Halorhodospira halophila: one gene and its partner. The protein of the gene in region 2 binds, or shares a complex with, the protein of the main gene of each other region. Links are inferred from orthologs where the notes say so. Each region holds a gene or a part of one and is shown on either strand. Other genes may lie near its edges. The genes, in order: uvrD and uvrB.

Region 1 (3,264 bases), on a different replicon or contig from region 2:
GACCTTTCCCCGCCTGCGCCTGCACCTGCGCGAGGACCTGACGCAGCGGCTGCTCGATCAGCTGCGTGCCGGCAGCCTCGACGGTGCCATCCTTGCATCGCCGATCGGCGGTGACGACCTGGTCTCGGCGCCACTGTGTCACGAGCCGTTCTACCTAGCCGTGCCCCGTGGCCACGCGCTGGACCATCCGGAACCGGTCCACACCAGCGATCTGCAGCAGACCGAGCTGATGCTCCTGGAGGAGGGGCACTGCCTGCGCGAACAGGCCCTGGAGCTGTGCCGGCGCAACGACGTCGGTGAGGCGGCGGCTTTCCGTGCCACCAGCCTCGAGACCCTGCGCCAGATGGTGGCCGCCGGGGTCGGGGTCACCCTGCTGCCGGCCCTGGCGGCAGGCGCCTCCCGTCACGGGCCGGACCGCGGCGCCATCAGCCTCCGGCCATTCGCTGAGCCTGTACCCAGCCGCGACCTGGCTCTCTACTGGCGGGCCGGGACCGCCCGAGAACCCACTTTCCGGGAGCTGGTCGAACGCATGTGCACCGCCCCTGTCCTTCAGGATCCTACCGAGACCCTGCCTGCTGCCTGATATGCCGATCGATGGCCTGACCACAGACCTCAATGACGCCCAGCGCGAGGCCGTCTGCCTGCCCCCGGGACGAGCCCTGGTGCTCGCTGGCGCCGGCAGCGGCAAGACACGCGTGCTCACCCGGCGCGCCGCCTACCTCGTGCAGGCCGAGGGCGCCTCGCCGTTCTCGATCCTGGCGGTCACGTTCACCAACAAGGCCGCCGGCGAGATGCGCGGCCGCATCGGCGAGCTGCTGGGTATCGCCACCGCCGGCATGTGGGTGGGCACCTTTCACGGCATCGCTCACCGGCTGCTGCGCCAGCACACCCAGCGTGCGGGGTTGCCCGAGGGCTTCCAGATCCTCGACGCCGACGATCAGCTACGGGTGGTCAAACGGGTCCTGCGCGCCCGCGGCACCGACGACTCCCGTTTTCCGCCCCGCCAGGTGCGGGGCTTTATCAGCGGCCGCAAGGAGGAGGGCGAGCGTCCCGCGGACGTGACCGAGGCCGCCGGCGACTATCAGCAAGAGCTGCTGGCGATCTATCACGACTACGAGCAAGCGTGCCGGCGGGGCGGGTTGGTGGACTTCTCCGAGCTGCTACTGCGCGCCTACGAACTGTTGCGCGACGACCCCGAACTGCTCGGTCACTACCAACGTCGTTTCGAGCATATCCTCGTCGATGAGTTCCAGGACACCAACGCCCTGCAATACCGGTGGCTGAAGCTGCTCGCCGGCGCCCGGGCCGAGCTGTTCGTCGTCGGCGATGACGACCAGTCCATCTACGGCTGGCGGGGCGCGCGGGTGGAAAACATCGAGCACTTCCGGCGCGAGATGGGGGATGTTCGGGTCGTGCGCCTGGAGCAGAACTACCGCTCCACCGGCACCATTCTGGACGCGGCCAACCGCCTGATCGAGCACAATGCCGGCCGGCTCGGCAAGCAGTTGTGGACCGACGGGGGCAGCGGCGAGCCTATCACCCTGTACGCCGCCTTCAACGAGATCGACGAGGCGCGTTGGGTGGTGGACCGGATCCGCCAGCTTATCGAAGATGGCGGTCACGGCCACGCCGACTTCGCCATCCTCTACCGCTCCAACGCCCAGTCCCGCGCCCTGGAGCACGAGCTGCACGCCGCTCGTCTGCCGTTTCGCGTCTACGGTGGGTTGCGCTTTTTCGAGCGCGCTGAGGTCAAGGACGCCCTGGCCTATCTGCGTCTGGTGGCCAATCGCCACGATGACGCCAGCTTCGAGCGTGTGGTGAACACCCCACCCCGGGGGATCGGTGCCAAGACCGTCGACGCTGTCCGCTATGCCGCCCGGGAGGGCGATGTCTCGATGTGGCGCGCCGCCCGCGAGCTGGCGGGCGGGCGGGCCCTGGCGGCCCGGGCGCGCAACGCCCTGTCCGAGTTCCTGGCGTTCATCGATACCCTGGATCAGGAACTCGCCCACCGGCCGGTGCACGAGCAGGTGGAGCAGGCCATCACTCGCGCCGAGCTGCGCCGCTACCACGAACGCGACGAGGCCCGCCTGGAGAACCTCGACGAGCTGGTGACCGCGGCGCGCACCTTTGCCCAGCGCGATGACCAAGAGGAGGACCAGGACCCGCTGGCGGCCTTCCTGAGCCACGCCGCCCTGGAGGCGGGCGAGGGGCAGGCCGACGACTGGGAGCACTCCGTGCAGCTGATGACCCTGCACTCGGCCAAGGGGCTGGAGTTCCCCGTGGTCTTCCTGGTGGGCCTGGAGGAAGGGCTGTTCCCGCACCGCATGTCCGTCGAGGAGCCCGGCCGGCTTGAGGAGGAGCGCCGGCTGTGCTACGTGGGCATGACCCGGGCCCGCCAGCGGTTGATCCTGACCCACGCCGAGAAGCGTCGCCTGCACGGGGTTGACCAGTTGGCCCGGCCGTCGCGCTTTCTCACCGAGCTGCCCGGAGAGGGTCTGGAGGAGGTGCGCCCGCGCATGTCGGTGCGCCGGGGGCCGCCGCCGGCCACCGCCCCAAGCGGACCCTCGCTGCCGGGGGACCAACCGCCGGCGGGGTTGAGCTTGGGCAGCCGGGTGCGTCACCCGCGCTTTGGCGACGGCATCCTGCTCCAGTGCGAGGGCAGTGGCCCGAATGCCCGCCTGCAGGTCCGTTTCGACGAGGCCGGCACCAAGTGGTTGATCGCCGACCGGGCCGGCCTGGAGCCGGCTACCAGCTAAACAGCCGCCACAGCGGCGTGCGCGGGGGCTCGAGCGGGTCGTGCTCACCGCCGCTGCCGTCAAGTACGCCGTCTCCGGTGGTGTCGTAGAGCAGGTAAGGTGGGCCGACCGCCGGTTGGATGCGTACCGCGTAAATCTGCCCCGCGATGCGGTACTCCTCGATGACCGCCCAGTCGCGCTCGACGATGGTCACCGTCGGCTCGAGATCCGGTTCGTCGCGGATCAGCCCCTCGGGTGGGGGAGGCGGGGTCACCGTGATCCGTTCATCGGCCTCGAAGCCGCCGGCGGTGGTGGCCACCAGCATCCCCGCCAGGACCAGCCCCCCGGCACCCGGCGCACCCCGACTGCTGCTCATGGCCACCCTTCCTCTAGAGATCGAGCAGAATCTCCCGCTCCTCGCGGGAGGGCTGGAAGCCGCGGTCTTCGTAGTGGTCGAAGATGGCCGTGACCACCTCCTCCGGTGTATCCACGACCTTGAACAGGTGCATGTCCTCGGCGTCGATGGCCT
Region 2 (3,278 bases):
GCGGGTCAGGGCCTGCTCGAGCTGCTCGGGGGTGATCTTGAAGCGGCTCTCGGCACCGGCGGCCACGAACACCGGCTGAGCACCGAAGACCAGGGCCATGTCCGGGTACGAGACCCAGTAGGGCGCTGGGATGACCACTTCGTCGCCCTCGTTGAGCACCGCCGCCATGGCGTTGAACAGGGACTGCTTGGCACCGCTGGAGACGAGGATCTGGCTGGGCTCGTAGTTCAGGCGGTTGTCGCGCTCGAGCTTGTCGATGACCGCCTGCTTGAGCTCGGCAGTACCGTCCACGGCGGTGTAGCGGGTCTGCCCCTGTTGGGCGGCCCGGACGGCGGCCTCGATGATGTGCGGGGGGGTGTCGAAGTCCGGTTCGCCGGCGCCGAGGCCGATGACGTCGTGGCCGGCGGCGCGCAGCTCGGCGGCGCGGGCGGTGACGGCGAGCGTCGGCGATGGCTTGATGCGCTGGACGCGATCGGCAAGCTGAAGGTCCATGGTCTGGCTCCGCGTTGAAAGTTGGGCTCGGTGCGTATGATAAGGGTTTTCGGGTCGGGTGTTCACGGTTCAGTGCGCGTGGGGCGGGGTTGAGGCTTCGGGGTTCAGTGGGCAGGGTCCGGCAGGTGGTGTCGTTGGTCGAGCGGGTAGACGCTGTGTGCAGGGCGCCGGGTCAGGGTGCGCCCAAGATGAATGCGGGGGTTCGATGACGGAACGTTTCAAGCTCAACGCCCGGTTTCAGCCGGCGGGTGATCAGCCCCAGGCCATCGAGGAGCTCGTCGAGGGGATCGAGTCGGGGCTCTCGGATCAGACCCTGCTCGGGGTCACCGGTTCCGGCAAGACGTTCACCATCGCCAACGTCATTGAGCGGCTGCAGCGCCCGGCGATCCTGCTCGCTCCCAACAAGACCCTGGCCGCCCAGCTCTATGGCGAGATGCGCGAGTTCCTGCCGGAGAACCGGGTCGAGTACTTCGTCTCCTACTACGACTACTACCAGCCCGAGGCGTACGTGCCGTCGTCGGATACCTTCATCGAGAAGGATGCCTCGGTGAACGAGCACATCGAGCAGATGCGCCTGTCCGCCACCAAGGCGCTCCTCGAGCACCAGGATACGGTCATCGTCGCCTCGGTATCGTCCATCTACGGCCTCGGTGACCCGCAGGCGTACATGTCGATGCTCCTGCACCTGGTCCGCGGCGAGCGCATCGACCAGCGGGCGATCCTGCGCCGGCTCGCCGAGCTGCAGTACACCCGCAACGACACCGAACTCACCCGCGGGACCTACCGCGCCCGCGGCGAGGTGATCGACATCTTCCCGGCCGAGTCCCCGGAAGAGGCGGTCCGGGTGCAGCTCTTCGACGATGAAATCGAGGAGATCAGCTGGTTCGACCCGCTCACCGGCGAGCTCCTGCGCCGGGTGCCGCGGGTGACCATCTATCCGAAGACCCACTACGTGACCCCGAAGGAGCAGCTGCACCGGGCCGTCGAGCAGATCAAGGAGGAGCTGCGCGAGCGCCTCAGCGAGCTGCGCGCCGCCGACAAGCTGGTGGAGGCGCAGCGGCTCGAGGAGCGGACCCGCTTCGACATGGAGATGATGCTCGAGCTCGGCTATTGCAATGGCATCGAGAACTACTCGCGCTACCTCTCCGGGCGGGCGGCCGGTGAGCCGCCGCCGACCCTGTTCGATTACATCCCGCCGGAGGCGGTGCTGTTCATCGATGAGTGCCACGTCACCGTTCCGCAGATCGGCGGCATGTACAAGGGCGACCGTTCGCGCAAGCAGACGCTGGTCGACTACGGCTTCCGCCTGCCCTCGGCGCTGGATAATCGGCCGCTGAAGTTCGAGGAGTTCCGGCGCCTGGCGCCGCAGACGGTCTTCGTCTCGGCAACGCCCGGCCCGTTCGAGGAGGAGCACGCCGGGCAGGTGGTCGAGCAGGTGGTTCGCCCCACCGGGCTGGTCGATCCGGAGGTGGAGGTGCGCCCGGCCACCGCGCAGGTCGATGATGTCTATGGCGAGATCCGCGCCCGCGCCGAACGGGACGAGCGCGTGCTGGTCACCACGCTGACCAAGCGCATGGCCGAGGACCTGACCGAGTACCTGGAGGAGAACGGGATCCGCGTGCGCTATCTGCACTCCGACGTGGACACCGTTGAGCGCACCGAGATTATCCGTGACCTGCGCCTGGGTCATTTCGACTGCCTGGTCGGCATCAACCTGCTGCGCGAGGGGCTCGATATCCCCGAGGTCTCGCTGGTGGCGATCCTCGATGCCGACAAGGAGGGGTTCCTGCGCTCGACCCGTTCACTGATTCAGACCATCGGCCGGGCGGCTCGCAACATCAGCGGCCGCGCGATCCTCTACGCCGATCAGGTGACCGACTCCATGCGCCGCGCCATCGACGAGACCGAGCGTCGGCGGGCCAAGCAGATCGCCCACAACGAGGCCCACGGCATCACCCCGCAGGGCATCCGCAAAGAGGTGCCCGACATCATGGAGCGCGGCGGGGTGCCGGCGCCGGGCGCGCCGCAACGGGCGGCCGGAGTGGCCGAAGAGGCCGGCGCGTACGCCGGGCTGTCGCCGGCGGAGGCGGTACGGCGGATCCGTGAGCTGGAGAAGCGGATGCATGAGCACGCCAGGGATCTCGAGTTCGAGGCGGCCGCGCAGGTGCGGGACGAGATCCGCCGTATCGAGGAGCAGGCCCTCGGCGGCGGCGACGCCACGGCCGCCGCTTCCTGAGCGGGCCTGCGGTTCAGCTCGGACGGCGGTTCTGCATCAGGGTCTCGATATCCAGGCGTTTGTCGCCGTGCCGGGTGCGCATGAGCACGTCGTGCTCGTAGTGGTAGTAACGGGCGATGAAGTAGGCCGAGCGCAGCGCCGCGATCTCGGTCTGCGAGTTGCCGATGTGCTGCACGCCGCCCTGTTCGTTGTAGAAGACTACCTCCCAGCCGTTGTCACGCTCCTCGATGATCAGCCGGTAGGTTGTGCGCAGTCGCGGTTTGTGCGGCCGGGGATTCAACAGCTGCTCTCCTGATCGGGCAAGTCGCCCCCATCCTGCCATGGATCGGCGCCGCCGCGGGGATCCAGGAGGGGCGCACGCCTAGAACTATAAGACTTCTAAAGAGTCTTCCCTTCGGGTTCGGGAATATGTACCCTTTGAGTACGGATTGAGCGAAGTCAGAGATCATGCTCCGAATCAACCGCGAGACCGATTACGGCGTTGTCATCCTCTCGGCCATGGCACGCCGGCCGGGAGAACGGGTCAACGCCGCGCAGCTGGCGGGCGCCC

Evidence for each region.
Region 1: the proteins of uvrB (region 2) and uvrD are in contact, whole or in part, in a crystal structure (PDB 7EGT), measured with the Thermus thermophilus proteins. The link is inferred for Halorhodospira halophila from one-to-one orthologs. Residues at the interface, in WP_096411307.1 of Thermus thermophilus: Glu23, Leu25, Arg26, Asp27, Gly28, Glu29, Arg30, Phe31, Arg55, Glu326, Asp327, Phe328, Glu379, Ser382, Gln383, His398, Gly400, Arg401; in WP_096412145.1 of Thermus thermophilus: His654, Arg656, Phe657, Gln666, Asp668, Glu669, Lys680, Arg681, Leu682, Ser683, Lys685, Tyr686, Ala687.

The regions. Positions count from the first base shown.
Region 1 is NZ_NHSN01000017.1:227,330-230,593, forward strand. What follows is about bases 217-3,170. They hold uvrD (DNA helicase II), read left to right. Parts: upstream 217-584; coding sequence 585-2,756; downstream 2,757-3,170. Other genes in these bases: CCR79_RS07040 (LysR substrate-binding domain-containing protein), read left to right, coding at 217-583; CCR79_RS07050 (DUF2782 domain-containing protein), read right to left, coding at 2,746-3,111; CCR79_RS07055 (TIGR00730 family Rossman fold protein), read right to left, coding at 3,125-3,170. Outside these bases: more of CCR79_RS07040, read left to right, coding at 1-216; more of CCR79_RS07055, read right to left, coding at 3,171-3,264. UniProt on the Escherichia coli protein: A helicase with DNA-dependent ATPase activity. Unwinds DNA duplexes with 3'-5' polarity. Translocates on single-stranded DNA with 3'-5' polarity. Initiates unwinding more efficiently from a nicked substrate than double-stranded DNA.
Region 2 is NZ_NHSN01000009.1:65,704-68,981, reverse strand. The notes cover bases 245-3,212. They hold uvrB (excinuclease ABC subunit UvrB), read left to right. Parts: upstream 245-697; coding sequence 698-2,728; downstream 2,729-3,212. Other genes in these bases: CCR79_RS03125 (SUF system Fe-S cluster assembly regulator), read left to right, coding at 3,176-3,212; CCR79_RS03130 (hypothetical protein), read right to left, coding at 2,742-3,008; CCR79_RS03140 (pyridoxal phosphate-dependent aminotransferase), read right to left, coding at 245-492. Outside these bases: more of CCR79_RS03140, read right to left, coding at 1-244; more of CCR79_RS03125, read left to right, coding at 3,213-3,278. UniProt on the Escherichia coli protein: The UvrABC repair system catalyzes the recognition and processing of DNA lesions. A damage recognition complex composed of 2 UvrA and 2 UvrB subunits scans DNA for abnormalities.